2 regions of the Streptomyces sp. NPDC020489 genome follow, and region 1 is predicted to be linked to the other one. Evidence: riboswitches for the same ligand, from Rfam matches in the RefSeq annotation. Region 1 holds a riboswitch; the other holds the start of a gene.

Region 1 (15,620 bases):
GGTCCCCCAGAGGGGTGACCCACCGCGCCGCCGCCGACGAAGCTTCTTAGCGTGAGCTCATGAGCCAGACTCCGCGTACGCGCACCGTCCTCTCCTGCACGCTGCTGGTGGTCGCCCTGACCGCCGGGGCCACCGCCTGCGGCAGCGACGGCAACCCGCTGTCGGCGGCGCCGTACGACGCGGCGGACCAGGTGTCCTTCAACGGCCCCGCGGGCGAGGGCCGGAAGGCCGACCCGGACAAGCCCCTGGAGGTCACCGCCGAGGACTCCGACGGGCGCATCACGGACGTCACGGCCCTGGACGCCACAGGACGCTATGTGGCGGGCGAACTCTCCGCCGACGGCACCCGCTGGCACAGCACCAGCCCGCTGGCCGCCAGCGCCCACTACACCGTCCGGGTGAGCACGGAGGACGAGGACGGGGCGCCGGGCCGCGAGGTCCTCGCCTTCGACACCGGCAAGCCGCTCACCAAGAAGCGCCTGAAGGTCACCTTCGGGCCCAAGGCGGGCACGTACGGCGTCGGCCAGCCCATCACGGCCGAGCTCAGCAAGCCCGTCAAGGACAGGGCGCAACGCGCGGTCGTGGAGCGGGCGCTCAAGGTCGACTCGATGCCCGCCGTGGAAGGCGCTTGGCACTGGGTGGACGACAAGGAGCTGCACTACCGCCCCAAGGAGTACTGGCCCGCCCACGCCACCATCCAGGTGCGAAGCAACCTCGAGGGCATCAAGATCAGCGATCGACTGTGGGGCGGCGAGGTGAAGCCGCTGAAGCTCACCACGGGCGACCGGGTCATCGCCGTCACGGACGCCTCCTCGCACTCCATGACGGTCTACAAGAACGGCAAGGCGATCAACGAGATCCCCGTCACCACCGGCAAGCCCGGCTTCGAGACCCGCAACGGCGTCAAGGTCGTCCTCGGCAAGGAGCACTTCGTACGGATGCGCGGCACCAGCATCGGTATCGCCGAGGGCTCCTCGGAGTCGTACGACCTGCCCGTCTACTGGGCGACCCGGGTCACCTGGAGCGGTGAGTACGTGCACGCCGCGCCCTGGTCCGTGGGGTCCCAGGGGTACGCGAACGTCAGCCACGGGTGCACGGGCATGAGCACCGGCAACGCCGAGTGGTTCTTCGACAACGTCCGCGAGGGTGACGTCGTCAAGGTCGTGAACTCCTACGGCGACACCATGGAGACCTTCGGCAACGGCTTCGGCGACTGGAACCTCGGCTGGCCGAAGTGGCGCAAGGGCAGCGCCCTGGTGGGCGGGAGCCCCGACGGCCCCCGCCCCGAGGAGAAGGCGAGACTGCGTCCCGAATCGGTCTGAGCGGCCGTGTCAGGCGCTCAGGGCCTTCCTGCCGCGCAGCAGCGACGCCAGCGCCGACGCGAACTCCACCGGGTCCACCGGCAGCGTCACGGCCGCGTCCGCACGGCTCCAGGTGGCCAGCCAGGCGTCCTGGGGCCGGCCGATCAGCAGCAGGACCGGCGGGCAGTCGAACACCTCGTCCTTGACCTGGCGGCACAGTCCCATGCCGCCCATCGGCGCGGCCTCGCCGTCCAGCACGGCGACATCGATGCCGCCCCGGTCCAGTTCCTTGATCGCGGCGGCCGGGGTCGCGCACTCGACGAACTCGATCAGGGGCGCGTCGGGGGCGGGCCTGCGCCCGGTGGCCAACCGCACCTGCTCGCGGGTGCCTGCGTCATCGCTGTAGACCAGCACCGTGGCGGTCGCCTGCATCGTTCCTCCGCGCGTCATTGGTCGGGTACCGATGCGGCGGATGCTACTCCCTCGGACTCGCCGTCAACACCCGCTGGAACACCCCTGCGATGGGCCATCCGGGCAGTACACACGCTGCGGACACTCCGAACGGCACCCCCCGGGGTGAGGGCGGGATAAGCGACCGACATAATGTCGGTCGTGGCGACAGCAACGACAGTAGAAACCGGGCACGCGCACCCGTCGGTCAACCGGCCGAACCTCACCAGCGTCGGAACCATCATCTGGCTGAGTTCCGAGCTGATGTTCTTCGCGGCCCTCTTCGCGATGTACTTCACCCTGCGATCGGTGACCGGTCCGGATCACTGGAAGGAAATGGCTCATGCCCTGAACTTCCCGTTCTCCGCGACGAACACCACGATCCTGGTGCTCTCCTCCCTCACCTGCCAGCTCGGCGTGTTCGCCGCCGAGCGCGGTGACGTGAAGAAGCTCCGGATGTGGTTCATCGTCACCTTCGTGATGGGTGCGATCTTCATCGGCGGTCAGGTGTTCGAGTACACCGAGCTGGTCAAGAAGGACGGGCTCTCGCTCTCCTCGGACCCGTACGGTTCGGTCTTCTACCTGACCACCGGCTTCCACGGCCTGCACGTGACAGGTGGCCTCATCGCCTTCCTGTTCGTCCTCGGCCGCACCTACGCGGCCAAGAGGTTCACTCACGAGCAGGCGACCGCCGCCATCGTCGTGTCCTACTACTGGCACTTCGTCGATGTCGTCTGGATCGGCCTCTTCGCCACGATCTACATGATCAAGTAGCCGGGCCCGCTCCCGCACATTCCAGAAGCATCGACGCAGAAGATCCTGACACCGGGGTAATCCGTGAAAAAGCTCTCCGCACGACGACGCCATCCGCTGGCGGCGGTCGTCGTCCTACTCCTCGCGCTGGCGGCCACTGGGGGGCTGTACGCCGCGTTCGCGCCCGCGGACAAGGCGCAGGCCGATGAGACCGCCCAGTCCCTCACCATCGAGGAGGGCAAGAAGCTCTACGCCGTGGGCTGCGCCAGCTGCCACGGCACCGGTGGTCAGGGCACCACCGACGGCCCGAGCCTCGTGGGTGTGGGCGCCGCGGCCGTCGACTTCCAGGTCGGCACCGGCCGTATGCCGGCGCAGCAGCCGGGCGCGCAGGTCCCGAAGAAGAAGGTCATCTACACGCAGGCCGAGATCGACCAGCTCGCCGCGTACATCTCCTCCCTGGGGGCCGGTCCGGCCATCCCGACGAAGAACGAGTACAGCCCGGACGGGGCGGACATCGCCAAGGGTGGCGAGCTGTTCCGCACCAACTGCGCGCAGTGCCACAACTTCACCGGCAAGGGCGGTGCGCTCACGCACGGCAAGTTCGCGCCGAGCCTCGAAGGCGTCGACCCGAAGCACATCTACGAGGCCATGCAGACCGGCCCGCAGAACATGCCGTCGTTCCCCGACACCACGCTGTCGGAGCAGAACAAGAAGGACATCATCGCGTACCTCGACGCGGTCAACGGCGACGACACCGAGAGCCCCGGCGGCCTCGAACTGGGCGGACTCGGTCCGGTCAGCGAGGGCCTGTTCGCGTGGGTGTTCGGACTCGGTGCGCTCATCGCGGTTGCCGTCTGGCTCGCCGCTCGGACCGCAAAGGCCAAGAAGTCATGAGTAGCCAAGACATTCCGGAAGAGAACCTGCCCGCAGAGCAGGACAAGCACGGCGCGGTGGACGTCCCGGACGACAAGAACCCCTTCGCCGACCCGGGTCTGCCGCCCCACGAGCACCGTGTGCAGGACATCGACGAGCGGGCCGCCCGGCGGTCCGAGCGCACGGTGGCCATGCTGTTCACGGTGTCGATGCTGGCCACGGTCGCCTTCATCGTCTCCTACGTGGCGGTGCCGCACGACAGGTCGATCTTCGTCTTCCCGATCGGTCACATCAACGCGCTGAACTTCGCGCTCGGTCTGACCCTCGGTGTGGCGCTCTTCTCGATCGGCGCGGGCGCGGTCCACTGGGCCCGCACCCTGATGTCCGACGAGGAGATGGTCGACGAGCGGCACCCGATCGCCGCCCCGCCGGAGCTGCGCGAGAAGGTCTTCGACGACTGGAAGGCGGGCACCAAGGAGTCCGCGATCGGCCGTCGCAAGCTGATCCGCAACACGATGCTCGGCGCGCTCACCCTGGTGCCGCTCTCCGGCGTCGTGCTGCTGCGCGACCTCGGCCCGCTCCCCGGGACCAAGCTCCGCCACACCATGTGGAAGAAGGGGCTGCTGCTCGTCAACATGAACACGAACGAGCCGCTGCGCCCCTCGGACGTCGCCGTCGGTTCGCTCACCTTCGCCAAGCCCGAGGGCCTGGAGGAGCACGACCACGACTTCCAGACGGAGATCGCCAAGGCGGCCCTGATGATCGTCCGCATCCAGCCGGACGACATCAAGGACAAGCGCGAGCTCGAGTGGTCCCACGAGGGCATCGTCGCGTACTCGAAGATCTGCACCCACGTCGGTTGCCCGATCTCCCTGTACGAGCAGCAGACGCACCACGTGCTCTGCCCCTGCCACCAGTCCACCTTCGACCTCTCCGACGGTGCCCGAGTGATCTTCGGCCCCGCCGGTCACGCCCTGCCGCAGCTGCGCATCGCCGTGAACGACGAGGGCTACCTCGAAGCGCAGGGCGACTTCGAAGAGCCTGTCGGTCCTGCCTTCTGGGAGCGCGGATGAGCACCAACGCGAACACCGAGTCCGCCCGCGACCGCGGGAAGGCACCGGCCGGCGAGAAGTTCGCCGACTGGGCCGACGGCCGACTGGGGATCTACTCCCTGGCCAAGGCCAACATGCGCAAGATCTTCCCCGACCACTGGTCGTTCATGCTGGGCGAGATCTGCATGTACAGCTTCATCATCATCATCCTCACGGGTGTGTACCTGACGCTGTTCTTCCACCCGTCGATGAACGAGGTGGAGTACCACGGCAGTTACGTCCCGCTCCAGGGTCAGCTGATGTCGGAGGCGTTCAGCTCCACGCTGCACATCTCCTTCGACGTCCGTGGCGGTCTGCTCATCCGGCAGATCCACCACTGGGCGGCGCTGATCTTCCTCGCCGGCATGTTCGTGCACATGATGCGCGTGTTCTTCACGGGCGCGTTCCGCAAGCCGCGTGAGGTCAACTGGCTGTTCGGCTTCCTGCTGTTCGTCCTGGGCATGTTCACCGGCTTCACCGGTTACTCCCTCCCGGACGACCTGCTCTCCGGCACCGGTGTGCGCTTCATGGAGGGCGCGATCCTGTCCGTGCCGATCGTCGGCACGTACCTGTCGTTCTTCCTGTTCGGCGGCGAGTTCCCGGGCGGCGACTTCGTGGCCCGCTTCTACTCGGTCCACATCCTGCTGCTGCCGGGCATCATGCTCGGCCTGATGGTGGCGCACCTGATCCTGGTGTTCGTCCACAAGCACACGCAGTACGCGGGTCCGGGCAAGACCAACAAGAACGTCGTCGGCATGCCGCTGTTCCCGGTCTACACGGCCAAGGCCGGAGGCTTCTTCTTCCTGGTCTTCGGTGTCATCGCGGTCATTTCGGCCATCGCCTCGATCAACCCGATCTGGGCCATGGGTCCCTACCGGCCCGACCAGGTGTCCACGGGCGCCCAGCCGGACTGGTACATGGGCTTCTCCGAGGGCCTGATCCGTGTCATGCCGGGCTGGGAGATCGACTTCTGGGGCCACACGCTCGTCCTGGGTGTGTTCATCCCGCTGATGATCTTCCCGCTGGTCCTGGTCGCGATCGCGGTCTACCCGTTCATCGAGGCCTGGGTCACCGGCGACAAGCGCGAGCACCACATCCTGGACCGCCCGCGCAACGCCCCGACGCGTACCGCCTTCGGTGTCGCCTGGCTGACGGTGTACTTCGTGCTGCTGATCGGTGGCGGCAACGACCTGTGGGCCACGCACTTCCACCTGTCGATCAACTCGATCACCTGGTTCGTCCGGATCGCGTTCTTCGTCGCGCCGGTGCTCGCGTTCATCGTCACCAAGCGGGTCTGCCTCGGCCTCCAGCGCCGCGACCGGGACAAGGTGCTGCACGGCCGCGAGTCCGGCATCATCAAGCGCCTGCCGCACGGTGAGTTCATCGAGGTGCACGAGCCGCTCAGCCAGGAGCAGCTGCACACGCTCACGGCGCACGAGCAGTACAAGCCGGCCGAGATCGGCCCGACGGTCGACGAGAACGGCGTCGAGCGCAAGGTGAAGGGTTCCGAGAAGCTGCGCGTCAAGCTGAGCAAGGCTTACTACGGCGAGGAGTCCCAGATCCCCAAGCCGACCGTCGAGGAGTACAAGGAGATCACGAGCGGCCACGGCCACCACTGATCGCTGCGCTCGCCACGCGCGCCCGCAGGGCCCCCGTCCGGTCTTCGGACGGGGGCCCTGCCGCGTGCTCCGAGCTGGATAGGGTGGGCCCACCACGTTCTACGACAACCAGGAGCGGCCTGATGAGCGCTGTGACCCCCGCTGGAGGCGACACCGCGGCGGGCCGTTCCTGGCCCGAGGTGCTGAGCACCCTGCTCGGCGGGCGGGACCTGACCGCCGGTGACACGGCGTGGGCCATGGACCGCTTCATGAGCGGCGAGGCCACGGACGCCCAGATCGCGGGCTTCATGGTGGCCCTGCGGGCCAAGGGCGAGACGGTCGAGGAGATCACCGGTCTGGTGGAGGCGATGTACGCCCACGCCCAGCCGCTGGACATCCCCGGCCCCGCCGTCGACATCGTCGGCACCGGCGGCGACCGGGCGAAGACGGTCAACATCTCCACGATGTCCGCCATCGTGATCGCGGGCGCCGGTGCCAAGGTCGTCAAGCACGGCAACCGGGCCTCCTCCTCGGCGAGCGGTTCGTCCGACGTGCTGGAGAAGCTCGGCATCAACCTGGACCTGTCGCCCGCGCGGGTGGCCGAGGTGGTGGACGAGGCCGGCATCACCTTCTGCTTCGCGGCCAAGTTCCACCCCTCGATGCGGTTCGTCGGCGGGGTCCGACGGGATCTGGGGATCCCGACCTCCTTCAACCTCCTCGGCCCGCTGACCAACCCCGCCCGGGTCACCGCCTCGGCGGTCGGCTGCTTCGACACCCGCATGGCGGGGCTCATCGCGGGGGTGCTCGCCGAGCGCGGTTCCTCCGCGCTGGTCTTCCGCGGCGACGACGGCCTGGACGAGCTGACGACCACGGCCACCTCGCACGTGTGGATCGTCCGCGACGGCACGGTGCGCGAGGAGGCCTTCGACCCGCGGGACGTCGGCATCGAGCTGGTGCCGGTGGAGGCCCTGCGCGGCGCGGACGCCTCGTTCAACGCCGAGGTCGCGCGACGGCTGCTGGACGGCGAGACCGGCGCGGTGCGGGACGCCGTGCTGCTCAACTCGGCCGCCGCGCTGGTGGCGCTGACACCGACCGGGGCGCCGCTGGTGGACCAGATCAGGGCCGGCATGGAGAGGGCCGCCGAGTCCATCGACTCCGGCGGGGCCAAGCGGACGCTGGAGCGCTGGGTGGCGGCAAGCAACGCGTAGCGCCGGCCTCGAGAGGCGGCACCTCGTCAGCGCGGCTGAGCGGGGGGCGGCGGGGCGTCGACGCGACAGGGGTCCCAGGAGTGGGGGAGTCGGCAGCCTCGGGGCAGTGCGGAAGGCGCGCCGGCTCCCGCGACGCCGGCATGATCCGCCGGGCGGGCCCCGGCGTGCCCCGGCTGTCGTCCCGCGATCCGGACACGGGTTGCGGGGCGACGATCACATCGCGTACGTTCCTGTACCAGGTCATGAGTGACAGTCATGAGGCCCCGGCCGACTGTCCGGCAACCCTCCGTCCGTGGCGGGGTGCCCCGGGTGAGGACCAGGTCGTAGGCAGCGAGGTCTACGACAAGCGCGGACCCCTCGAGATACCAGGGGTCCTGGTCGTCGAGGAGCCTTCCGTGAGCAAGCGAATGCGATAGGGCCGCCGAGCCCCGCCTCCGCGCACCCTTCTCTTTTCCTTTTCCCGCATGCCGTGCCGTCCTTCCGCATGCCCTCTCACGGGAGTTCCCCATGTCTGTCTCCACCGCTGCCGCCGCCCAGACGCTGTGCGCCCCGCTGCCCGTTCTGGGGCGTGATGTCACCGTCCCGCTCGTCACGGGCGGCGAGACCACCTATGCGGCCCTCGACTACGCGGCCAGCGCCCCCGCCCTCCAGCGGGTCTGGGACGACGTGGCGGCCTACGCCCCCTACTACGGCAGCGTCCACCGGGGTGCCGGCTACCTCTCCCAGCTCTCGACGGACCTGTTCGAGAACGCCCGCCGGACCGTCGCGGAGTTCCTGGACTGCCGGGACGACGACCAGCTGATCTTCACCCGCTCCACCACGGACTCCCTCAACCTGCTGGCCCAGGCCCTCCCCGCCGACTGCCAGGTCTTCGTCTTCGAGACCGAGCACCACGCGAGCCTGCTGCCCTGGCAGGACGCCCGGGTCAGCTACCTCGACGCCCCGCGCACCCCGGCCCAGGCCGTCGAGACCCTGGAGAAGGCCCTCGCCGACCGCGCCCCCCACGGCCCGGCCCTGGTCTGCGTGACCGGCGCCTCCAACGTCACCGGTGAGCTGTGGCCGGTCCGTGAACTGGCCGCCGCCGCCCACGCGCACGGCGCCCGGATCGTGCTGGACGCCGCCCAGCTGGCCCCCCACCACCCGGTGTCGGTCCAGGACCTCGACGTCGACTGGGTCGCCTTCTCCGGGCACAAGCTGTACGCCCCCTTCGGCTCCGGCGTCCTGGCCGGCCGCGCCGACTGGCTCGTCGCGGCCGACCCCTACCTCGCCGGCGGCGGCGCCAGCCGGAAGGTCACCCGGCGCGAGGACGGGGGAGTGGACGTGGAGTGGCACGAGAGTGCTGCCCGCCACGAGGCCGGTTCCCCCAACGTCATCGGCGCCTACTCCATCGCCTCCGCCTGCAAGGCCCTCACCGAGGCCGGCTTCGACACCCTGGTCGCCCGCGAGCAGCACCTGATCGAGAAGGTCCGCCAGGGTCTCGCCGAGGTCCCCGAGGTCCGCGTCCTGTCCCTCTTCGGGGACGACGCCCCCCGGGTCGGCGTGATCTCCTTCGTCGTCGAGGGCTGGAACAGCTCCCACTTCGCCGCCGCCCTCTCCGCCGAGTACGGCATCGGCGTGCGCGACGGCCTCTTCTGCGCCCACCCCCTCGTGCGCACCCTCCTCGGCAGCGACCCGCAGACCCAGGGCGAGTGCGGGGCCCCGGAGGCCGCGCCCGGCGAGAAGTCCCTGAACGCGATCCGGGTGAGCTTCGGTGCGGGCACGCCGGACGAGCACGTGGAGCGGTTCGTGACCGCGGTGCGCGAGCTCGTCGCCGAGGGGGCGAAGTGGACGTACCGCACGGAGGACGGCCGTTGCGTCCCGGCGGTCTGACCTGCCGACAGGCCTGCTATACCCTGCCTCCTCGAGAGGTTCACGCGGGACGGGGGAGCGGGAAGTGCAGGCGCTGCGCGCGACGGACCCACGCAGGATCGGCCCGTACGAGGTGCGGGGCCGGCTCGGCTCGGGCGGTATGGGCGAGGTCTATCTCGCCGAATCGCGGACGGGACTGCGGCTGGCGGTGAAGGTCGTGCGGTCCGAGTACGCCCAGGACCGCACCTTCCGCGCCCGGTTCCGGCAGGAGGTGCGGGCCGCCCAGACGGTCGGCGGGTCCGGGACGTACACCGCGCGGGTGGTCGACGCCGATCCCGAGGGCGAGCACCCCTGGATGGCGACCGAGTTCGTGACGGGGCCGAACCTCCGGGACGCGGTGCTGGACGGCGGGCCCCTGCCGGAGCCGGCGGTCCGGGTGCTGGCGGGGGCGCTGGGCGAGGCGCTGGCCGCGATCCACGCCAAGGGCATGGTCCACCGCGACCTGAAGCCGTCCAACATCCTGCTGGCCCCCGACGGCCCCCGGGTCATCGACTTCGGGATCGTCCGGGCGCTGGAGGCGACGGCGATGACCCGTACGGGTGCGATCGTCGGTTCGGTCGGCTATGTCTCCCCCGAGCAGATCCGCAACGGCGGGCAGGTCGGTCCGCCGAGCGACGTCTTCGCGCTGGGCGCGGTGCTGGCGTACGCGGCCAGCGGCCGTGAGCCCTTCGGGGAGGGGCAGGACTCGGTGATCCTGCTGCGCGTGCTGACCCGGGACTTCGACCTGAAGGGCGTGCCGGAGGGACTGCTGCCGCTGGTGGAGTCGTGTCTGCGTGAGGAGCCGGGAGAGCGGCCGACGCCCGAGGCGGTGGTCGAGGCCGTGGGGCACACGGCGGGGTCGCTGCGGGAGAGCGTGCGGGCGGGCTGGTTCACGGCCGCCGCGCCGGACCCCGTGGCCGCCAGGGCGGACGGACGGTGGGTTCCGCAGGGGGAGCGGGAGAGCCGGGTCGAGTACGTGGCGCCGGTGACGGTGACGGACGCGGTGGTGCCGGGCGCCCCCGAGGCGCCCGTGCCGTCGGCCGCGACCGCGCCGGAGACGGTGGGCTCCCGGCCGGTGCCCTCGCGGCGCGGGCTGCTGCGGGCCCTGGCGGGCGGGGCCGTGGTCGCCGGTGCCGGGGGAGCGGGCGGCTGGTGGTGGCTCAAGGAGTCCGACGGCGGCGCGACAGGCGACCAGTCGGGTGCGGGCACGCCGACCGTGGCGAAGAAGGCGACCGTGAGCTGGACGTACGACGTCGGCGCGCCCAGTGTGGCCGACGGGCCCTGCGGTGCCCTCTCCGCCGACGGCGGGGTGTTGTACGTCGCCGTGGAGGGCGGGACCCTGCGGGCCGTGGGCAGCGACGGCGCCGAACGCTGGAAGGTGAGCCTCATCGAGGGGCAGGCCACCGTCACCAGGCCGGTCGTCACGGACGACGGGATCTTCATCGCCGTGGTCACCGACGAGGAGGCCGCGCAGGGCGGACCGGCCGCCCCGGGACGGCTCGTCGCGGTGAGCGTCAGAGGCGAGCAGATGTGGTCCAAGACGCTGCCCAGCGGCTACTTCCGTCAGCCCGTGGCCCTCGGGGACACCGTCGTCGTCGCCAGTGCGGTGAGCGCGTTCGACGGCAAGGGCATCGTCCAGGCGTACGACACCACGGGCAACGTGCGCTGGGACGCGTCACTGGGCGGGGGGCCGACGGAGAGCCCCGTGGTGGCCGACGGCGTGCTCTATGTGCCCAGCTACGACAACCACCTCTACGCGCTCGCCGACGACGGCGCCACCGTGCTGTTCAAGGCCGACCTGAAGGGCGATGCCGACCGGCCCGCCGTGCACGGCGGCACCGTGATCGTGAGCCCCGGGAACGACGCGCACGACCTGCTCGGGCTGGACCTCAAGGGGAACCTGCGCTGGCGGAAGGCGGGCCTCGCCGGTTCGTACGTCGCGGCCGAGGGCGTGGACACCTTCGACTTCCTGGGGGTGGCCGACGACGACGCCGTGCTCAGGGCGCTCACCAGGGACGGGGACGTCGTCTGGGAGTACTCCACCGGCGGGGCCTGCTCGGACCCGGCGCTGGTGGACTCCACGATCTATGTGCGCGCGGACACCGACGTCCACGCCCTGGACACGGACGGCAAGATGATCTGGCGGGCCGGGGCGGGCGTGGACGGAGGCGCCGTCCTGACGCCCGTGGTCACCGGCCGCCGCGTCTACGCCGCCACGGCCAAGGGCATCACCGCGCTCGACGTCGAGGGCTAGTGCCGCGCCGGGGCGAGCGTCGCCTGCCGCGGCGCTAGCTGTCCAGCCCGATCGCGAACGCCGCCTCCAGGTCGTGCTGGGAGTACGTGCGGAAGGCGACGTGGGTGTCGGTGCCCTCGACGCCCGGGATCTTGCTGATGTTGCCAGGGATGACCTCGGCGAGGTCCTCGTGCCGCTTGACCCGGACCATGGCGATCAGGTCGTAGGTGCCGGTGACGGAGAAGACCTCGCTGACGGAGTCCAGGGCCGCGATCGACTCGGCGATCTCGGGGATCCGGTCCACGCTGGTCTTGATGAGGACGATCGCGGTGATCACGGCTGGTTCTCTCCCTCGGGGGCCGCTGCTGGGGCTCTCACCCTACTCGCGGTCCACCTGGCCCGGTTGGTCCGCCGGGGGTCCCGGGGCCGCTCCCCGGAAGGGCACGGCGGGGGCGCGGCCGAAGCGCACCCACGCGAAGGCGAAGCCCAGGCCGAAGCCCACCAGATGGGCCAGGTACGCCACCCCGGGGCCGCGCGAGGCCTGCCCCGCCGCCAGCCACTGGAGGGCCGCCCAGAAGGGCAGCACGACCCAGGCCGGGAAGCGCAGGGGGAGGAAGAAGAGGAACGGCAGCAGGCTTGTCACCCGGGCCCCGGGGAAGAGATACAGAAACGCCCCGAGCACCGCCGAGATCGCCCCCGAGGCGCCGACCAGGGACTGTTCGGACTCGGCGTTGGCGGCTGCGTAGCCCAGCAGCGCGAGATAGCCGCAGCCCAGGTAGAAGAGGGTGAACTGGACGCGGCCCATCCGTTCCTCGGTCATCCCGCCGAAGACGTAGAGGAAGAGCATGTTGCCGAGGAGGTGGACCCAGCTGCCGTGGACGAAGAGTGCGGTCGCCGGGGTGAGCAGGGCTCGGGCCGAGCCCTCGAACAGTTCTGCGGGGACGACACCCCAGCGGTGGAAGTAGGCGCGCTGGGCCGCGAGCAGCTCGTCGCCGGTGCCGTACGCCGGGTTGAGTCCCGCCGGCGGACCGATCACGAAGAGCGCGCAGCACAGGGCGATGAGGCCGTAGGTCACCGGCGCGGACCGCCACAGCGACCTGCTGGCCCGGGCGGCTCCTGCGCTCCAGTTGCTGATCATGAACACAGAGCATGACGTAACGGGACGCAAGCGGGCAGACCGCCTCGCCGCCGTGGACGGACCAGCGGCGAGTCCCCGCCAGGCCGTAGGGTTACCGCCACACGCCCGGCCGCCCGGTGCGTCGCGGACAATGGAAGACCTAGAAGGAAAGAGCTCAGTCACGATGACGGTTCCCCTGCCGACCGCCTCGACGCGCTGGCGCTGCAGCCTGTGCGGCAACCTCACGCGCTTCGATGTGACCCGCTCCTCGAAGGTCGTCGAGTACGTCCACCTCGACCTGGCCGGTGAGCCGAACGTCGAGGAGCGTGAGGTGGTCAGTGAGACCATCGAGTCGGTCCGCTGCCGCTGGTGCAACGCCGTGGACCAGGTGGAACTCGTGGACAGGCCGGGCGCCGGCTCCTGAGGGAGCGGGCCTCGCCGCAACGGTTGGGGTGTTGACGGATGGTGGAGAGCGCAGGCGGGGGGCCGGGCGACGGCGCCGCTGAGGTGCTCGACCGTCCGCTGCCCGAAGGTGTGCGCCGACGCGTCGTGCAGATCGTCTCCGACGGCTTCGGCGGGCTGACCGTCGGTGAACTGCCCGCACAGCTCAGACAGTACGCGCGGTTCGCCCCCAACCGGCGCGCCAAGTTCGCGGGCAACGCGATGGCGGCGGCGCTGGAGACGGACCCGCTGTTCCGGCAGCGGATCGGGGAGAAGTTCAGAGAGGCCCAGCCGGAACTGGCCGGCGCCCTCGACTCCGGCTCGCCGCCCCCGGCCGCGGACCCGCTCGACGTGGCGGCCGCGGCCTATGTTCTGCGCCCCACGGGCTGGGTGAAGCTCGTGACGGCCGCCGGCGAGGAGGCGCAGCGGGCCGACGCCGAGCGCGCCGACGAGGAGAACCGGGCCGAGCTGGAACGGCTGCGCGGGGAGCTGGCGCTCGCCCGGGAGCAGACCCGGAGCGAGACCGAGCGGCTGCGCGCGGAGCTGGAGTCGGCCAAGAAGGAAGCCGAATCGCTTCACCGCAAGCTGCGGGCCGCCCTCAGCGACGTCAAGCGCGGTGAGGCCGCCCTGCGCAAGCTGCGGGGCGAGATGGAGTCGGTCCGGGCGGAGGCACACACCCAGGTGTCCGCCTCCGAGGGCGAGGCGCGGCGCCTCAAGGCCCGCCTGGGCGAGGTCGAGGCGGCGCTGGAGGCCACCCGGCGGGCGGCCAGGGAAGGGCGCAGCGTCGAGGACATGCGGGTCCGGCTGCTGCTGGACACCGTGCTCGACGCCGCCCAGGGGCTGCGCCGCGAGCTGGCCTTGCCGCCGGTGTCGGTGCGCCCCGCCGAGACCGTGGACGCGGTGGAACCGGGCCGGATGACCCCGAAGGACATCGCGGCGCGGGCGCTGTCCGAGCACGACCCCGCGATCCTGGACCAGTTGCTCGCCCTGCCGCAGGCGCATCTGGTGGTCGACGGCTACAACGTCACCAAGACCGGCTATCCCCAGATGCCGCTGGAGAAGCAGCGGCTGCGGCTCCTCGGCCAGCTCTCGCAGCTCGCCGCGCAGACCGGGGCGGAGGTGACGTGCGTGTTCGACGGGGCCGAGCTGGCCGCGCCGGTGCTGCTGGCGCCGCCGCGCGGGGTGCGGGTGCTGTTCTCCAAACCGGGCGTCACGGCCGACGAGTTGATCCGCCAGCTGGTGCGCGCCGAGCCGCCGGGGCGGCCGGTCATCGTCGCCTCCACCGACCGTGAGGTGGCGGACGGGGTGGCCAGGGCGGGGGCGCGGCCGGTCGCCTCCGCGATGCTGCTGAAGCGGCTTTCCTGACCCCTGCGTATCACCTGCCCCAAACGTCAAAGCCCGGGCTCAATGCCCGAATTGGCGCAATCGTCACGCAACGTAGGGTCAAGCGGGCATCACCGCACGTGAGTTGTGTGTAAAGAATGCAGCCTGTGACGGGTTTTTTCGCGTGAGGATTTGAACTGATCACAAGAAGGTCACTAGGGTCTGGGCTCGAACCTCCGAACGGGTGATCACTCACAAGAAGGAGCTCACCTCCGTGGCGTCCCACCGTCGACCCAAGCAGCCCAGTCGCACGCGCGTGACCGTGCTGACCACCGCTGCTGCCGCTGCCGTCGCTCTGAGCGCCAACGCCGCCAACGCGGCGCCGAGCGAGAAGCCCAGCAAGGACGAGGTCAAGTCCAAGGTCGACAAGCTCTACGAGGAGGCCGAGCAGGCCACCGAGAAGCTCAACGGCGCCAAGGAGAAGCAGGAGAAGCTCCAGAAGGAGATCTCCACCATCCAGGACAACGTCGCCCGCGGCCAGGAGGAGCTCAACGAGCTCCGCGACTCCATGGGTCTCGCGGCCGCCGCCCAGTACCGCACGGGCAGCATCGACTCCTCCCTCCAGCTCTTCCTGTCCTCGAACCCGGACGACTACCTGGACAAGGCCTCCACGGCCGACCAGCTCAGCGCCCAGCAGGTCGAGGCGCTGAAGAAGATCCAGGAGAAGCAGCGCGAGCTGGCCCAGGAGCGTTCCGAGGCCTCCGAGAAGCTCAAGGACCTCTCCAGCACCCGCACCGAGCTGGCGAAGAAGAAGAAGGAAGTCCAGGGCAAGCTCGCCGAGGCGCAGAAGCTCCTCAACACCCTGACGGCCGCCGAGAAGGCCGCCATCACCGCCGAGGAGAACCGCGCCAGCCGCTCCGCCACCGAGCGCGTGGACCTCGGCAGCACCGCCCCGGCCTCCGGCCGCGCGCTGGCCGCCTTCCAGGCCGCCCAGAGCAAGATCGGCTCGCCGTACGTCTACGGCGCCTCCGGCCCCTCCTCCTTCGACTGCTCGGGCCTGACCTCCTGGGCCTTCGCCCAGGCCGGCGTCGGCATCCCCCGCACCTCGCAGGCCCAGGCCAACTACGGCACCAAGATCTACAGCCAGTCCGACCTCAAGGTCGGCGACCTGGTCATCTTCTACGGCGACCAGCACCACGTCGGCTTCTACGCCGGCAACGGCCAGGTGCTGCACGCCCCGCGCACCGGCACGGTCGTCCGCTACGAGTCGATCAACAACATGCCGTTCCAGTTCGGCGTCCGGATCTGACCCGCCCCCAGGGACCGATTCACCCTGAGGGTCCAC
Region 2 (15,620 bases), on a different contig from region 1:
TCGGCCGTACGGACGTTGCAGCGGCCGAGGTCGACGAGTGCGAAGGGTTCACCGGTGGCGGCGGACACGGCGTCCACGCGGAGCGAGGGAAGGACGACTCCGGCACCCACGAGCGCCTCCCGCAGGGACGCCACGACTTCTTCGGTCGACCGCACACTTGCCTCCGTATGCACGCAGAGTTCACCGTTCGCGACACAGAGTGGCGAACCCGGCCCTAACCTGGCCATACAGGGATTCCCAACAACTACTGGTGCTGGGCCGGGGGTTGCACATGGCAGGACCGAAGGACCTCGATCCGTCGTCGTCACCGAGGGCGTTGCTGGGAGCGGAGCTACGGCACGCGCGGGAGAAGGCGGGACTGAGCCAGGACGAGCTGGGGCGGCGGCTGTTCGTGAGCGGGACGTTCATCGGGCAGCTGGAGGCGGGGACGCGCAGAATGCAGCCGGACTGCGCGCGGATGCTGGACGAGGTACTGGGCACCGAGGGGTTCTTCCAGCGGAACTGCGTCGCGGCGGCGAAGTCCAAGTACCCGGAGCACTTCGCGGAGGCAGCGGAGGCGGAGGCACAGGCCACGGTGATCCGCGAGTACGCGCCGCTCCTGATCCCCGGGCTGCTCCAGACACCCGCGTACGCACGGGCGGTGAACCAGGCCTACGACCCCACAGCGCCGCAGGAGACCATCGACGAGTGGGTGGACGGCCGACTGGAGCGGATCAGGCTGCTCGACCACCCAACAAAGCCGTTGTTGTGGACGGTGCTTGACGAGGCTGCGTTACGTCGGCAGACCGGCGGCCCCGCGGTGATGGCAGAGGCCCTGCGCCACATCGCTGACCTCACCCGCCGGAACCGGGTCCTCGTGCAGGTCCTGCCGTTCGACGCGGGAGCGCACTCGGCGATGCAAGGGGCCCTGAAACTGATGGAGTTCGAGGATGCCCCTCCGCTCGTCTACCGCGAAGGGGTGCGCATTGGTCGGGTCGAGGACGACCCGGCGACGGTCGCCCAACTGAGGTTCACGTTCGATCTCCTTGTCGCCTCCGCCCGCCCACGTCAGGAGTCCCTGGCCCTGCTGGAGACGATGGCGCAGGATTACCTCCATGAGGAACATCCCTGAGATCTGGCGCAAGTCGAGCTACAGCGGCGGCGGTGGCGACAACTGCCTCGAAGTCGCCGACGGCCACCCCACCACCGTCCCCGTCCGGGACTCCAAGAACCCCCGCGGCCCGAAGCTCGTGTTTGGGGCGGCGAGTTGGGCCGCCTTCGTCGAGGCGGTGAAGACCCCGTAGGGGGCGCGTGATGGCGGGTCGGGGCGAGGGCTGGGCCGGCATGGACTACCGGGGCTGGCAGGACCACGAGGACGTGCGGCGGCGGCTCGACGCGGGTGCCGATCCCGAGGCGTGGGGCGCGGGCGGCTCGCGGCCGCTGCACCGGGCGGCGGTGTTCGGCTCCCCGGAGGTCGTCGCGGAACTGGCCCGGCGGGTGGCGGACGTCGACGCCCTGGAGAACGGCACGACGGCGCTGTGGGAGGCGCTCACCTACGGCCGCGCGGAGAACGCGCGCGCGTTGGCCGAGGCGGGGGCCGACCCCTGGCGGCCCGGGTTCGGCGGTTGGTCGGCGGGCCGCCTGAGCCTGGCCGGCCCCACCCCGGACCTGTTCCGCCCGCTGCCCGAGGGGGTGCCGGACCTGACCGAGGCGGAGCGGGCGGTCGCGCGGGAGGGCCGGCGGCTGCGCGCGGCGGTGGGCGCGCCGGACCACGACGGCTTCGGGCTGGCCTGCGTGGCCGGGATCGACGCCGCGGAGGCGATCCGCCGCCTGGAGGCGACACCGGCGGACGGCGAGGTGATCGCCGAGCTGCTGGAGGAGCCGTACGCCCTCGACACGGAAGAGACCCTGCGGCTCGTCGGCGTGACGACGGTGCCGGGCGGCTGCGTCGTCAGCCAGCCGTGGGGGTACGCCCCGAACCAGCCGGGTATCCAGAAGCCCCTGTCGGTGGGCACCGTCTGCTACGGCCTGTACGCCAACCCCAAGAGCGGCAACCAGGGCAGCATCTACCGCGACGGCACCGGAGAGGCCTGGGACCTGCATCCGGGCGGCGGTCCCGACGAGGGCCAGAGCCCGCGAGAGGTCCTGTTCTCCTACGTCCACCATGGCAACGCGGTCACCCATGCCCTGGCCTTCGCCGGTCTGCGCCCCACGGACGCCAGAGGGGTCACCGGCGTGCCGGACACCTGGGTGGAGTTGCCGGAACGCGACTACTGGGCGCCGTGACGGCGTGGGCCGTTGTCGGTGCCCAAGCGTCAGCGCCCGGGCGAGCGCCGGGCCGGTTACCGAAAACCCCGAGGACTGCGCAGACTGATAGCCATGAACCACGCCCAGCTCACCGCCCTGGGCCGCGCCCTCCGCCTCCTCGGCGAGCACGGCGAGGCCCTCACCTCCGACACCCCGGACGCCAAGCTGCACGAGGTCAAGGCCGACATCAGGCGTGCCCTGGAGCTGCTGGACGACAGTGTCACCGCCGCCGCCCCCAGCACCCGGTGCGCCGAGCACCCGAACGGTCCGGTCGACGAGAACGCCCCCGACCTGTGCCTGCTGTGCGAGACCCGGCGCCGCGCCGCCCGCCGCGCCGAGATCAACGGCCCGGCGGCGCAGGCCGGTTCCGTCACCGCCCCCTCCCGGTACGGGGTCCGCGAGGACCGGCCCCGGCCGCAGCAGCGGTGGCTCCCGGAGATGTGGAACGGGCAGGAGTGGCAGCTGTGCGGCACGCCGAGGCGGGACCGGCGGGAGGCCGAGATCTACCTCGCCGCCCAGCGCCGCGGCCCGCGCGCCGCGATGGCGTACCGGCTGGTGCACGAGTTCACCGACTACGAGGTGCTGCGGGTGTGGGGCACGCCGGTGAAGGTGGACATCGAGCCGCTGGGCAACCTGTAGCGCGAGGGCCCGCCGCGATCGCCGCACCGGGCCCGACCGACCGCGATGCGGGTGCTACGGCTTCGCCGCGAGTTCTTCGGCCGCCTCCACCGGTGCCGCCTCCCCCGCGACCGGCTGCCGCGGGATGAACGAGGCCACCGCGAAGGCCAGCAGCGCCGCGCCGGCGCCCACCGCGAGGACCGCCTTGAAGCCGTTCTCCGAGGGCAGCGCGTAGCCGCCGAGGTCGGTCGTCATCTGGGCGAGGACCACCCCGGCGACGGCGCTCGCGGACGACGTGCCGATGGACCGCATCAGGGTGTTGAGGCTGTTCGCCGCGGCCGTCTCGCTCGCCGGGACCGCGCCCATGATGAGGGCGGGCATCGAACCGTAGGTGAAGCCGATCCCGGCGCCGATGACGCAGGCGGTGAGGACGAAGTGCCACACCTCGGTCATCAGGACGATGTTGAGGCCGTAGCCCGCCGCGACGATCAGCGCGCCGATCATCAGGGTCGTCCTGGGGCCGCGCGCCTTCGACACGGCCGCCGAGATCGGCGCCGTCACCATCATCACCAGGCCGGACGGGGCCATGACCAGACCCGCGACGAGCATCGACCTCCCCAGGCCGTAGCCGGTCTGCGCGGGGAGCTGGAGGAGCTGCGGCAGGACCAGGGACATGGCGAACATCGCGAAGCCGACGGCGATCGAGGCGAGGTTGGTGACCAGGACCTGTCGGCGGGCGGTGGTGCGCAGGTCCACCAGCGGCTGCTCGGTGCGCAGCTCGAACCAGCCCCAGGCAAGCAGGACCACGACCGCCGCGACGAACAGGCCGAGCGTCGTGCCGCTGGTCCAGCCCCAGTCGGCGCCCTTGGAGATGCCGAGCAGCAGGCAGATCAGTCCGGCCGCCATGCCGACGCCGCCGACCAGGTCGAAGCGGCCACCGGTACGGACCCGGGACTCCGGGACGAACAGGGCCACCAGCGCGACGGCGACCACGCCCAGCGCCGCCGAGGTCCAGAACAGGACGTGCCAGCTGAAGTTGTCGGCGATGAGGGCGGCGGCCGGCAGACCCAGGGCGCCGCCGATGCCGAGGGAGGCGCTCATCAGGGCGGTGGACCCGGCGAGGCGTTCCGCGGGCAGTTCGTCCCGCATGATGCTGATGCCGAGCGGGATCACACCGGAGGCCAGCCCCTGGAGCACCCGGCCGATGATCATCGGCGCGAGCGAGTCGCTGAGCGCGCACACCACCGAGCCCGCGACCAGCATCACGCCGCTGACCAGCAGCATCCGGCGTTTGCCGAACATGTCGCCGAGCCGGCCCGTCACCGGTGTCGCCACGGCGGCGGCGAGCAGCGTGGCGGTCACCGCCCAGGCGGTGTCGGAGGCGGGCGCGTCCAGCAGCCTCGGCAGCTCCGGGACGATCGGGATCACCAGGGTCTGCATCAGCGAGACCACGATTCCGGCGAAGGCCAGCACCGCGACCACGGCGTTCGGTCGTGGTGGTGCGACGGCGGGGACGGCGGACATGAGGGGGCCTCCATCGGCGTAGTGATTGACCGAGGCAACAGTAAATCAGTTGCTTGACTTACTCAAGAGTTCTGGGTCGGCCGCCGGCCCCGCGCCGGACGGAAGAAGGCCGTCAGTCGCCGTACCGCTCGACGAGGGAGCGCACCGTGTCCTCGTCCAGCTCGTAGACCGTCTCGTGGGCCCGGGGGTCACGGGCGTGGAAGGTGTGGAACAGCGGACTGACCGGGCCGCCGAGGACGACCAGGGACGCCGAGGCCCCGCGCACCGCGCGTTCCGTCCCGGGGGCCGTGGTCAGGTCGATGCGGTTGACCACGCCGGGTGTCACCCACACCGGGACCGACTCCAGCAGGCCGCAGAGCTGGAGGTGGAAGTGGCCGGTGAGCACGACCCGGACGTCGGTGCCGCGGATCACGGCGGCCAGGTCGACGGGGTCGCGCAGCCCGAAGAGCTGCTGGAGGGGGTTGTCCAGCGCGAAGGGCGGGTGGTGGAAGGCGAGGACGGTGCCGTGCGGCGCCGGGGTCGCCAGGACCTCGCGGAGCCAGTCCAGCTGGACGGCGCTCAGCTGCCCGTGCACCTGCCCCGGCACGAGCGAGTCCAACGTGACGAACCGCCACCCCGCCACGGTGCTCACCGCGGCCCGCTCCCCCGCCGCCGACTCCAGCACCCGGCCGGGCGCCGGATGCCCGCTGCCCAGCACCTCGGCGAACGCCGCACGCTCGTCGTGGTTGCCGGTCGTGTAGAAGACGGGCACGTCCCCCTTGCCCCGGGCGAACTCCCCGACCAGCTCCCGTACGGCCCGGTACGCCTCCACGGTCCCGTCGTCGGCGAGGTCCCCGGTGACGACGACGGCGTCGACGCCTTGCACATGCCGGAGTTCGGCGAGCATGAGGCGCAGCGAGTCGTGGGCGTTGACGCCGTGCCGGTTGGGGGCGTCGGCGCGTGCGAGGTGGGTGTCGGAGAGATGAAGGATTCTCATCTTGCGCAAGCTAGCGCGAGTTGCCGTGCGTTCTCAGGTGTTTTCAGCCTGTCCGGCGGGTGCGGACGAGGTGCTGCGGGCCGGCGGGGGCCCGGGGGCGCGCGCCCCCGCCGGCCCGCGGCGGGGTCAGCTCAGCGAGCGCAGCGCCGCCGCGTCGTACGGCTTCAGCTCGTCCGTCCGGCCCGCCAGCACCTTCGCCGCCCACTGCGGATCCTGGAGCAGCGCGCGGCCGATGGCGACCATGTCGTACTCCTCGCGCTCCAGGCGGTCCAGGAGGTCGTCGATGCCGCGCACCGGGGAGCCCTCGCCCATGAAGCCCTTGATGAAGTCGCCGTCGAGACCGACCGAGCCGACGGTGATGACCTGCTTGCCGGTGAGCTTCTTGGTCCAGCCGGCGAGGTTGAGGTCGGCGCCGTCGAACTCGGGCAGCCAGTAGCGGCGGGTGGAGGCGTGGAAGGCGTCGACGCCCGCGGCGGCCAGCGGCGCGAGGATGGCCTCCAGCTCCTGCGGGGTCTCCGCGAGCCGGGCGTCGTAGGCCTCCTGCTTCCACTGCGAGTAGCGGAAGATGATCGGGAACCCCGGCGAGACGGTCTCGCGCACGGCGGCCACGAGCTCGGCGGCGAACCTCGTCCGGGCGACCGCGTCACCGCCGTAGGCGTCGGTGCGCCGGTTGGTGCCCGCCCACAGGAACTGGTCGACCAGGTAGCCGTGGGCGCCGTGGATCTCGACACCGTCGAAGCCGATGCGCTCGGCGGCGGCCGCGGCCTCGGCGAAGGCGCCGATGACGTCGTCCAGGTCGCGCTGGGTCATCGCCCGGCCGGTGGGCTCGTCGGCGCCGGGGCGCAGACCGGAGGGGCCCATGGAGGGGGCGTCCGGGACGGGGCCCTTGCCCGGGGTGCGGGTCATGCCGATGTGCCACAGCTGCGGGACGATCGTGCCGCCGGCCGCGTGCACGTCCGCGGCGACCTTCGCCCAGCCCGCGAGCTGCTCCTCGCCGTGGAAGCGCGGGACGCGGTTGCTCTCGCCCGCCGAGTCGTGACCGACGTAGGTGCCCTCGGTGACGATCAGGCCGACCCCGGCCGCCGCCCGGCGCGCGTAGTACGAGGCCACGTCAGCGCCGGGCACGCCGCCCGGGGAGAACATGCGCGTCATGGGCGCCATGGCGATGCGGTTCGGGATGTCGAGGCCGTTGATCGAGATCGGCCGCGAGAGGACCTCGGCGGCGCGGGTGGGGGCGGGGGCGGTCACGTGGGGGCTCCTCGGGGACGGACGGGCCGGGGCGATACCGGCTGGTATGTGCACGCGCATGAACACTACGCACGCTTCAACCGCCGCAGCCACCGCGCTCGTCCCGAAGACCCTGTGATCCCGCACACGCCGGACAGCGGGCGGACGGGGAACGCCCGAGGGCGGCACCCCTTGGGGTGCCGCCCTCGGAACGAAGGACAGGCGATCAACCGTCAGGTCGATCAGAAGTCCATGTCACCGCCCGGCATGCCGCCACCGGCAGGCGCGGCGGCCTTCTCCGGCTTGTCGGCGATGACGGCCTCGGTGGTGAGGAAGAGCGCGGCGATGGAGGCGGCGTTCTGAAGAGCGGAACGCGTCACCTTCGCCGGGTCGATGATGCCGGAGGCGATCATGTCGACGTACTCACCGGTCGCGGCGTTCAGGCCGTGGCCGACGGGCAGGTTGCGCACCTTCTCGACGATGACACCACCCTCGAGACCACCGTTGACGGCGATCTGCTTGAGCGGGGCCTCCAGCGCCAGCTTGACGGCGTTGGCGCCGGTCAGCTCGTCGCCCTCCAGGTCCAGCTTCTCGAAGACCGAGGAGGCCTGGAGCAGGGCCACGCCACCACCGGCGACGATGCCCTCCTCGACGGCCGCCTTGGCGTTGCGCACGGCGTCCTCGATGCGGTGCTTGCGCTCCTTGAGCTCGACCTCGGTCGCGGCACCGGCCTTGATGACGGCGACGCCACCGGCGAGCTTGGCCAGGCGCTCCTGGAGCTTCTCGCGGTCGTAGTCCGAGTCGCTGTTCTCGATCTCGGCGCGGATCTGGTTGACCCGGCCCTGGACCTGGTCGGCGGAGCCGGCACCGTCGACGATGGTGGTCTCGTCCTTGGTGATGACGACCTTGCGGGCGCGACCCAGGAGGTCCAGGGTCGCGTTCTCCAGCTTGAGGCCGACCTCCTCGGAGATGACCTCGCCGCCCGTGAGGATGGCGATGTCGCCGAGCATGGCCTTGCGGCGGTCACCGAAGCCCGGGGCCTTGACGGCGACGGACTTGAAGGTGCCGCGGATCTTGTTGACGACCAGGGTCGACAGGGCCTCGCCCTCGACGTCCTCGGCGATGATCAGCAGCGGCTTGCCCGACTGCATGACCTTCTCCAGGAGCGGGAGCAGGTCCTTGACGGAGCCGATCTTGGAGTTGGCGATCAGGATGTACGGGTCGTCGAGCGACGCCTCCATCCGCTCCATGTCGGTGGCGAAGTACGCCGAGATGTAGCCCTTGTCGAAGCGCATACCCTCGGTGAGCTCAAGCTCCAGACCGAAGGTCTGGGACTCCTCGACGGTGATGACGCCTTCCTTGCCGACCTTGTCCATCGCCTCGGCGATGAGCTCGCCGATCTGGGTGTCGGCGGCGGAGATGGAGGCCGTGGAAGCGATCTGCTCCTTGGTCTCGACATCCTTCGCCTGCTCGAGCAGGGCACCGGAGACGGCCTCGACGGCCTTCTCGATACCGCGCTTGAGAGCCATCGGGTTGGCACCGGCGGCCACGTTGCGCAGACCCTCGCGCACCAGGGCCTGGGCCAGGACGGTCGCGGTCGTCGTGCCGTCACCGGCTACGTCGTCGGTCTTCTTCGCGACTTCCTTGACCAGCTCGGCGCCGATCTTCTCGTACGGGTCCTCGAGCTCGATCTCCTTGGCGATGGACACACCATCGTTGGTGATCGTGGGGGCGCCCCACTTCTTCTCGAGGACGACGTTGCGGCCCTTGGGGCCGAGCGTCACCTTCACGGCGTCCGCGAGCTGGTTCATGCCGCGCTCGAGGCCGCGCCGCGCCTCCTCGTCGAACGCGATGATCTTGGCCATGTGAAGTGGTCCCTCCAGGACTGGGGGTGATTCCTTCGGACCGCGCCCGCGCCCGCGACGGACGGCTCGCACACCTCGTGGTTCCTTGCCCCACCTGGCTTGCGGGCCTCACCGACCCGGTCCTCGTTGTCACTCTCACCTTCAGAGTGCTAACGCCAATGATTAGCACTCGACCCCGTCGAGTGCAAGCGCCTCTCCGGGATCGTCCAGGCCCCGCACGGGCTCCGGGCAGGCGCGGAAGGGTCTGCGGGCACGCCGAAGGGCCCGCACCCATGACTCCCCATGAGGTGCGGGCCCTTCGAAGAAGAACGTCGCTGCTAGTTCAGTCGGCGCGTGCTTCAGCCGGTCGCCAGTCGGACCATGTCCGCCTGCGGCCCCTTCTGGCCCTGCGAGATCTCGAAATCGACCCGCTGACCCTCTTCCAGGGTGCGGTAGCCGTCCATCTGAATCGCGCTGTAGTGGACGAATACATCCGCACCACCGTCGACCGCGATGAAGCCGTACCCCTTCTCCGCGTTGAACCACTTGACGGTGCCCTGAGCCATGCCTAACTCCCCTATTACTGGCCCTTGCACAGATCCACACTTCGCGGATCCGGGTCAGACCTCACCCCCCACGGATTGGGGGCGTGCGCCGGAACGCGTCGACCGCGGCTGAATGTATCTGTCCAACTGCCGTCTGCAACAGGTCAATCGGACGAGAATTCTGGACGCGAAGGGTCCGGAATGTAGTGAGAATTCGCCCGAACTCGGGGCAAGTCGGGCTCCACAAATGGCGCAAAATTCGCAGAAGAACCGCACACTTTGGCTGCTTCTCATCGCCTGCGAAGCAGGAACTCATATGCGGCTGGCATGAGGAGTGGAGCGGGTTCCCCAACTGTACCGCGCTCAACCATAGAGAATTGCCCCCTCCGCTTCTCTCACGGAGGGGGCAATTCGATGAACACTCGGTAATCGGCGTTACCCAGGGTAACGAAAGGAGGCCGGTCAGCCTCCCGCGACCGCCGGGATGATCGAGACGCCGGCCCCGTCCGGAGTGGCCGTCTCCAGGCCCTGCTCGAAGCGGACGTCGTCGTCGTTGACGTACACGTTGACGAACCGGCGCAGCTTGCCCTGGTCGTCGAGCACGCGTGCGGCGATACCCGTGTGGTTCTTCTCCAGGTCGGCGATGACCTCGGCGAGGGTCGCGCCCTCGGCGGTCACTTCGGCCCGGCCACCCGTGTAGGTGCGCAGGATGGTGGGGATGCGGACGTTGACGCTCACGTGGAAACCTCCGGTCGGGATGACGCACCCAGGGGCGCGGGGAACTGCGCGGCCGGCCCCGCGGGCCCGCAGACGAACAACTACCTGTCAGGCGAGCCCAGCCTCGCGGAAGGAGTCGAGGCTGGGGCGGATGGTCGCGGTCAGACCCGTACCCGCCACCGCGTCCAGCGTCTTCAGTCCGTCGCCGGTGTTCAGGACGACGGTCGTCAGCGCCGGGTCCAGCAGCCCGCTGTCGATCAGCTTCTTCGTGACACCCACCGTCACGCCACCCGCCGTCTCGGCGAAGATGCCCTCGGTCCGCGCCAGCAGCTTGATCGCGTCGACGACCTGCTCGTCGGTGACGTCCTCCACCGCGCCGCCGGTCCGGCGCGCGATGTCGAGCACGTAGGGGCCGTCGGCGGGGTTGCCGATGGCGAGGGACTTGGCGATGGTGTTCGGCTTCTGGGGACGGACGACGTCGTGGCCCGCCTTGTAGGCGACCGACACCGGCGAGCACCCCTCGGCCTGGGCACCGAAGATCTTGTACGGCCGGTCCTCGACGAGCCCGAGCCTGATCAGCTCCTGGAGCCCCTTGTCGATCTTCGTGAGCTGCGAGCCGGAGGCGATGGGCACCACCAGCTGGTCGGGCAGCCGCCAGCCGAGCTGCTCGCAGATCTCGTACGCCAGGGTCTTGGACCCCTCCGCGTAGTAGGGCCGCAGGTTGACGTTGACGAATCCCCAGCCCTCGCCGGCCGGGTCGCCGATCAGCTCGGAGCAGAAGCGGTTCACGTCGTCGTAGTTGCCCTCGATGCCGACGAGCTCGCCGCCGTAGACCGCGGCCATGACGACCTTGCCCTGCTCCAGGTCGTGCGGGATGAACACGCAGGACCGGAAGCCGGCGCGGGCGGCGGCGGCGCCGACGGCACCGGCGAGGTTGCCGGTGGAGGAGCAGGACAGGGTGGTGAAGCCGAAGGCGCGGGCGGCCTCCAGGGCCTGGGCGACGACACGGTCCTTGAAGGAGTGCGTCGGGTTGCCGGAGTCGTCCTTCACGTACAGGCCGCCGGTGACGCCGAGCTCGCGGGCCAGGTTGTCGGCCTTGACGAGCTGGGTCCAGCCGGGGTTGATGTTGGGCTTGTCGGCCACGTCCGCGGGGACGGGCAGCAGGGGCGCGTAACGCCAGATGTTCGCGGGTCCCGCTTCGATCCGCTTGCGGAGGTCCTCGGTGTCGTAGGCCGAGAAGTCATAGGCGATCTCGAGCGGGCCGAAACACTCCTCGCACGCGAAGACCGGGCCGAGGGGCACGCGGTGACCGCACTCGCGGCAGCTGAGAGCCGCGGCGGGGCCGAGGTCTACGGTGGTTTCGGTGGTGCTTGCAACAGTCTGCGCAGCCATGGAGGCGAGGCCCTTTCTCCTCATCTTCCTCACGACGCATCTCGCCGTGAGACGGATTTGGCACCTTCCCTAGTCGGGAGCCTCGCTGAGCGATCAACAGTGATCTACGAGAACCGACTGGAGGGTTGCCGGGGCTTCATCGGGCCGTATCCCTCTGCCCCTCTGGATGAGCGGTATGAAGTTGTGTGAACGGCGGGCCACCCTGGACATGCGATGGTCATCCGCGTTGTTCAAGACTGTAACCGACGACCAGGACAGTTGAGAGAGTCGTCCGAACCGCGAGATGGATCACACACGTTAGGAGCCGCGCACTGTGCTGAACGAAGTCGAGCGCTGGCTGACCACCCGGTCCTGGTCCCTGACCGATCGCCCGCTCCACCAGATCCTGGCGGCCAAGCAGCGCACGGGCCAGTCGGTCAGTGTGGTGCTGCCCGCGCTCAACGAGGAGGAGACGGTCGGTGACATCGTCTCCGTGATCCGCCACGACCTCGTGCTCCAGGTCCCCCTGGTCGACGAGATAGTCGTCGTCGACTCGGGCTCCACCGACCGTACGGCCGAGGTCGCCGCGGCGGCCGGCGCGACCGTGGTGCACCGCGACGAGATCCTGCCCCGGATCCCGGCCGTGCCCGGCAAGGGCGAGGTGCTGTGGCGGTCGCTGCTGGTGACCCGCGGCGACATCGTCTGCTTCATCGACGCCGACCTGAGGGAGTTCTCCTCCGACTTCGTCTCCGGGATCGTGGGCCCGCTGCTCACCGACCCGGGCGTCCACCTCGTCAAGGGCATGTACGACCGTCCGCTCGGCGGCGCGGCGGGCCAGGGCGGCCGGGTCACCGAACTCATGGCCCGCCCGCTGCTGAACATGCACTGGCCGCAGCTGGCCGGGTTCGTGCAGCCGCTCGGCGGCGAGTACGCGGCCCGCCGCTCCCTGCTGGAACGGCTGCCGTTCCCGGTCGGCTACGGCGTGGAGCTCGGCATGCTCGTGGACGCGCTGCACCTGGTGGGCCTGGACGCGCTGGCCCAGGTGGACGTGGGTGTCCGCAAGCACCGCCACCAGGACGGCCAGGCCCTCGGCCGGATGTCCGCCGCGATCTACCGCACGGCCCAGCTGCGCCTGGCCCGCGGCCACCTCATCCGCCCGGCCCTGACCCAGTTCGAGCGCGGCCAGGACGGCTTCGAGCCCCGCACGCACTCTGTGGACACCGAGGAGCGGCCGCCGATGGCGGAGATCGCGGAGTACGCCTCCCGGAAGGTGGCCTGACCTCGGGCGGGTCACGGCGGGCACGGTTCCGTATACGGCGAACCCGTACGTTTGAGCGTTTACGGGTCGGGCTAGGTTGAGGCGTATGGCTTCCACGCAGTCTGACCAGGGTGCCCGAGTGCTCGTCGCGTCCAACCGCGGCCCGATCTCCTACGAGGTGCGGCAGGACGGCACGCTGTCCGCCAAACGCGGCGGCGGCGGGCTGGTCTCCGGACTCTCCGCGATCGGGTCGGACGCGGACTCCCTGTGGGTGTGCTCGGCGCTCTCCGACGGGGACCGCGAGGCGGTCCGGCGCGGCGCGGGCGAGGCAGGGGTCCGCATGCTCGACATCCCCGCCGACGTGCACGCCGACGCGTACAACGGCATCGCGAACTCGGTGCTCTGGTTCGTCCACCACATGCTGTACCAGACCCCGCTGGAGCCGGTCTTCGACGCGGAGTTCCGGCGCCAGTGGGCGTCCTACGAGACGTACAACCGCGCCTTCGCCGAGGCGCTCGCCCAGGAGGCCCGCCAGGGCGCCGCGGTCGTGGTGCAGGACTACCACCTGACGCTGGTGCCCGGGATGCTCCGCGAGCTGCGCCCGGACCTGCGGATCGGCCACTTCTCGCACACCCCCTGGGCGCCCCCGGAGTACTTCCGGATGCTCCCCGACGACGTGGCCGAGCAGGTGCTGCGGGGCATGCTGGGCGCGGACCGGCTGGGCTTCCTGACCCGGCGCTGGGCGTCGGCGTTCGAGGCCTGCGCGACGGAGTTCGGCGGGGGCCTCGGGGACACCCGGGTCGGGGTGCACGGGCTCGGCGCGGACGCGGACTTCCTGCGCGAGCGGGCGCACGAGGCGGACGTCGACGAGCGGATGGCGTCGCTGCGGGCGGAGATCGGCGGTGACGGTGACAGGAAGACGATCGTCCGGGTCGACCGCACCGAGCTGTCGAAGAACATCGTGCGCGGGCTGCTGGCGTACCGGCAGCTGCTCGACGACCACCCCGAGTGGCGCGAGCGGGTGGTGCACGTGGCGTTCGCCTACCCCTCACGGCAGGACCTCGCGGTGTACCGGGAGTACACCGCGGAGGTGCAGCGGCAGGCGGAGGAGATCAACGCGGCCTACGGGACGGCGACCTGGAAGCCGGTCGTGCTGCACGTCAAGGACGACTTCGCGCGCTCCCTCGCGGCGTACCGGCTGGCCGACGTGGCCCTGGTCAACCCGATCCGGGACGGCATGAACCTCGTCGCGAAGGAGGTGCCGGTGGTCTCCGACGAGGGGTGCGCGCTGGTGCTGTCGCGGGAGGCGGGGGCGTACGAGGAGCTGGGCGAGGACGCGATCGTGGTGAACCCCTACGACGTGACCGGCACGGCCCGCGCCCTGCACGAGGCGTTGAGCATGCCGGCGGCGGAGCGGGCCGAGCGGACCAAGCGCCTGGCCGCGGCGGCCACGGCGCTGCCGCCGGCCCAGTGGTTCCTGGACCAGCTGCACGCCCTGGAGGATCAGCCCAGCTGAGCGGCGAGTCCCCGCAGCAGCCCCACGACCCCGCGCGGCCCGTCGACGACGAGGTCCGCGCGGTCGGCCAGTTCGGTGACCTCCTCGCTGCCGCTGCACACCAGCAGGCCGGGGACGCCGTCGGAGCGGAGTTTGTCGACGGCGCCGAAGGCGGGCAGGTCGCCGAGGTCGTCGCCGACGTAGAGGACGGACTCGGCGCCCAGCTCGCGGACGTGGTCGAGCAGGGCCACGCCCTTGTCGATGCCGGGCGGCCGCAGCTCCAGCACCAGGCGGCCGGGTTCGACGATCAGGCCGTGCCGGCCGGCGAGGTCGGTGAGGGGCGCGCGCAGCGTCTCGAAGGCGGCCTGGGGGTCGGTGGCCCGGCGGGTGTGGACGGCGAGGGCGCGGCCCTTCTCCTCGATCCAGGTGCCCTGCCAGGCGCCGATCCGGTCGAGGAACCCGGGCAGTTCGGCGCGGGCGCCGGCGACCCCGGGGTGCGGGGCGGGGGCGGACAGGTCGCCGGTGGCGGCGTCCCAGCGCTCGGCGCCGTAGTGGCCGAGGACGACGAGGTGGTCCAGGCCCGCGACCCCGGCGAACCCGCCGAGCCGTACGGCGAGCCCGGGCGGGCGCCCGGTGATCACCGCGACGGAGGCGACCCTGGGGGCCAGCGCGGCGAGCGCGGGCACCGCGTCGGGGTGGGCGCCGGCCTGCTCGGGGTCGGGCACGATCGGCGCGAGCGTGCCGTCGAAGTCGAAGGCGAGCACCGCCTTGTCGGGCCTGTCGAGGATGGCTCGCAGTCCGTCCCGGCCGGCCTGGGTGAGAGGGGTCGGCAGGGAGTCGTCCGTGTCGTGGGTGTCGTAGGTGTGGCTGCCCATACGGGGACCCTATCCAGCGGGGCGCTCTTTAGGCCGGGTCTTTCGCGCCCGTCCGGTGTGCGAGGAGCCGGCACGGTCGGGCCCGGCGCGATGCCCGCCTCAGCGCTCCGAGCGGCGGGACTCCCGCACCCTGCGCAGCCGGTTCACCGTCACCGGGTCGTACGCCAGCGCCCGCGGGTCGTCCAGCAGGGCGTTCAGGAGCTGGTAGTAGCGCACCGGCGCCAGTCCCAGCTCCTCCCGTATCGCCCGCTCCTTCGCGCCCGGTCCGGCGAAACCACGCCGCTCCAGCACGAGGATCGCCCGCTCCCGGGCCCCGAGCCCCTCCTGGTCGTCCATACCCCGCACGGTAGCCGCCGCCACTGACAGCGGGCCGGGCGCGCGGCTACTCGTTCTCCTCGCCCTCCACGCGCAGGGCGGTCGCCTGGAGCCGGCCGAGGACCGCCTCGGGGCTGCCGTTGGCCGTCACCGCCTGGCCTATCTGCTGCTTGACCGCCGCGCTCACCGTGGCCCAGGAGGTCCGCCCGACCGGGTACAGCTCGGAGCCGGGCAGCTCCTGGAGGAAGGGCCGCAGGTGCTCGTCCTGCGACGAGGTGCTCATGGCCTTGGACGCGGACGTGGTGACCGGCAGCAGGTCGTACTCGCGGGAGAAGTCGAGGACGTTCTTCTCCTCGTAGACGAAGTCGAGGAAGTCACCGACCTGCTCGGCGTGGCCGTTCTTCCTGAAGGCCATCATCCAGTCGGCGACGCCCATGGAGTACTTGGTCGGGCCGTCGACGCCGGGCATCGGCACCATGCCGAACTTCACGCCCTTCTTCGCGGCCTGCTTCATCAGCGTGGGATGCCCGTTGAGCATCCCCACCTTCCCGTCGGCGAACGCGGCGAAC

The links. A riboswitch is a leader RNA that binds a small molecule or an ion and turns the genes downstream of it on or off. The one in region 1 is predicted to bind S-adenosylmethionine.
Positions count from the first base shown of each region.
Region 2: it holds a riboswitch for S-adenosylmethionine, as region 1 does, so the genes downstream of both, thrC (threonine synthase) here and ACH41F_RS02700 (aminotransferase class V-fold PLP-dependent enzyme) in region 1, are expected to answer to the same signal.

Region 1 is NZ_JBIRUZ010000001.1:596,596-612,215, forward strand. It holds gene ACH41F_RS02665 (Ig-like domain-containing protein) at 60-1,322, shown strand; gene ACH41F_RS02670 (hypothetical protein) at 1,332-1,733, opposite strand; gene ACH41F_RS02675 (cytochrome c oxidase subunit 3) at 1,905-2,525, shown strand; gene ACH41F_RS02680 (c-type cytochrome) at 2,589-3,398, shown strand; gene ACH41F_RS02685 (Rieske 2Fe-2S domain-containing protein) at 3,395-4,450, shown strand; gene ACH41F_RS02690 (cytochrome b N-terminal domain-containing protein) at 4,447-6,087, shown strand; gene trpD (anthranilate phosphoribosyltransferase) at 6,210-7,274, shown strand; SAM riboswitch class IV at 7,513-7,629, shown strand; gene ACH41F_RS02700 (aminotransferase class V-fold PLP-dependent enzyme) at 7,782-9,143, shown strand; gene ACH41F_RS02705 (PQQ-binding-like beta-propeller repeat protein) at 9,208-11,415, shown strand; gene ACH41F_RS02710 (Lrp/AsnC ligand binding domain-containing protein) at 11,450-11,731, opposite strand; gene ACH41F_RS02715 (rhomboid family intramembrane serine protease) at 11,774-12,532, opposite strand; gene ACH41F_RS02720 (hypothetical protein) at 12,696-12,935, shown strand; gene ACH41F_RS02725 (NYN domain-containing protein) at 12,974-14,317, shown strand; gene ACH41F_RS02730 (NlpC/P60 family protein) at 14,550-15,584, shown strand.
Region 2 is NZ_JBIRUZ010000006.1:407,046-422,665, forward strand. It holds gene ACH41F_RS18950 (hypothetical protein) at 1-155, opposite strand, end outside; gene ACH41F_RS18955 (Scr1 family TA system antitoxin-like transcriptional regulator) at 272-1,111, shown strand; gene ACH41F_RS18960 (DUF397 domain-containing protein) at 1,095-1,283, shown strand; gene ACH41F_RS18965 (ankyrin repeat domain-containing protein) at 1,294-2,265, shown strand; gene ACH41F_RS18970 (hypothetical protein) at 2,359-2,925, shown strand; gene ACH41F_RS18975 (MFS transporter) at 2,980-4,428, opposite strand; gene ACH41F_RS18980 (metallophosphoesterase) at 4,541-5,404, opposite strand; gene ACH41F_RS18985 (NADH:flavin oxidoreductase) at 5,531-6,712, opposite strand; gene groL (chaperonin GroEL) at 6,874-8,496, opposite strand; gene ACH41F_RS18995 (cold-shock protein) at 8,835-9,041, opposite strand; gene ACH41F_RS19000 (MoaD/ThiS family protein) at 9,483-9,758, opposite strand; gene thrC (threonine synthase) at 9,846-11,129, opposite strand; SAM riboswitch class I at 11,147-11,302, opposite strand; gene ACH41F_RS19010 (glucosyl-3-phosphoglycerate synthase) at 11,443-12,387, shown strand; gene ACH41F_RS19015 (trehalose-6-phosphate synthase) at 12,473-13,882, shown strand; gene otsB (trehalose-phosphatase) at 13,870-14,736, opposite strand; gene ACH41F_RS19025 (DUF3263 domain-containing protein) at 14,836-15,072, opposite strand; gene ACH41F_RS19030 (extracellular solute-binding protein) at 15,119-15,620, opposite strand, start outside.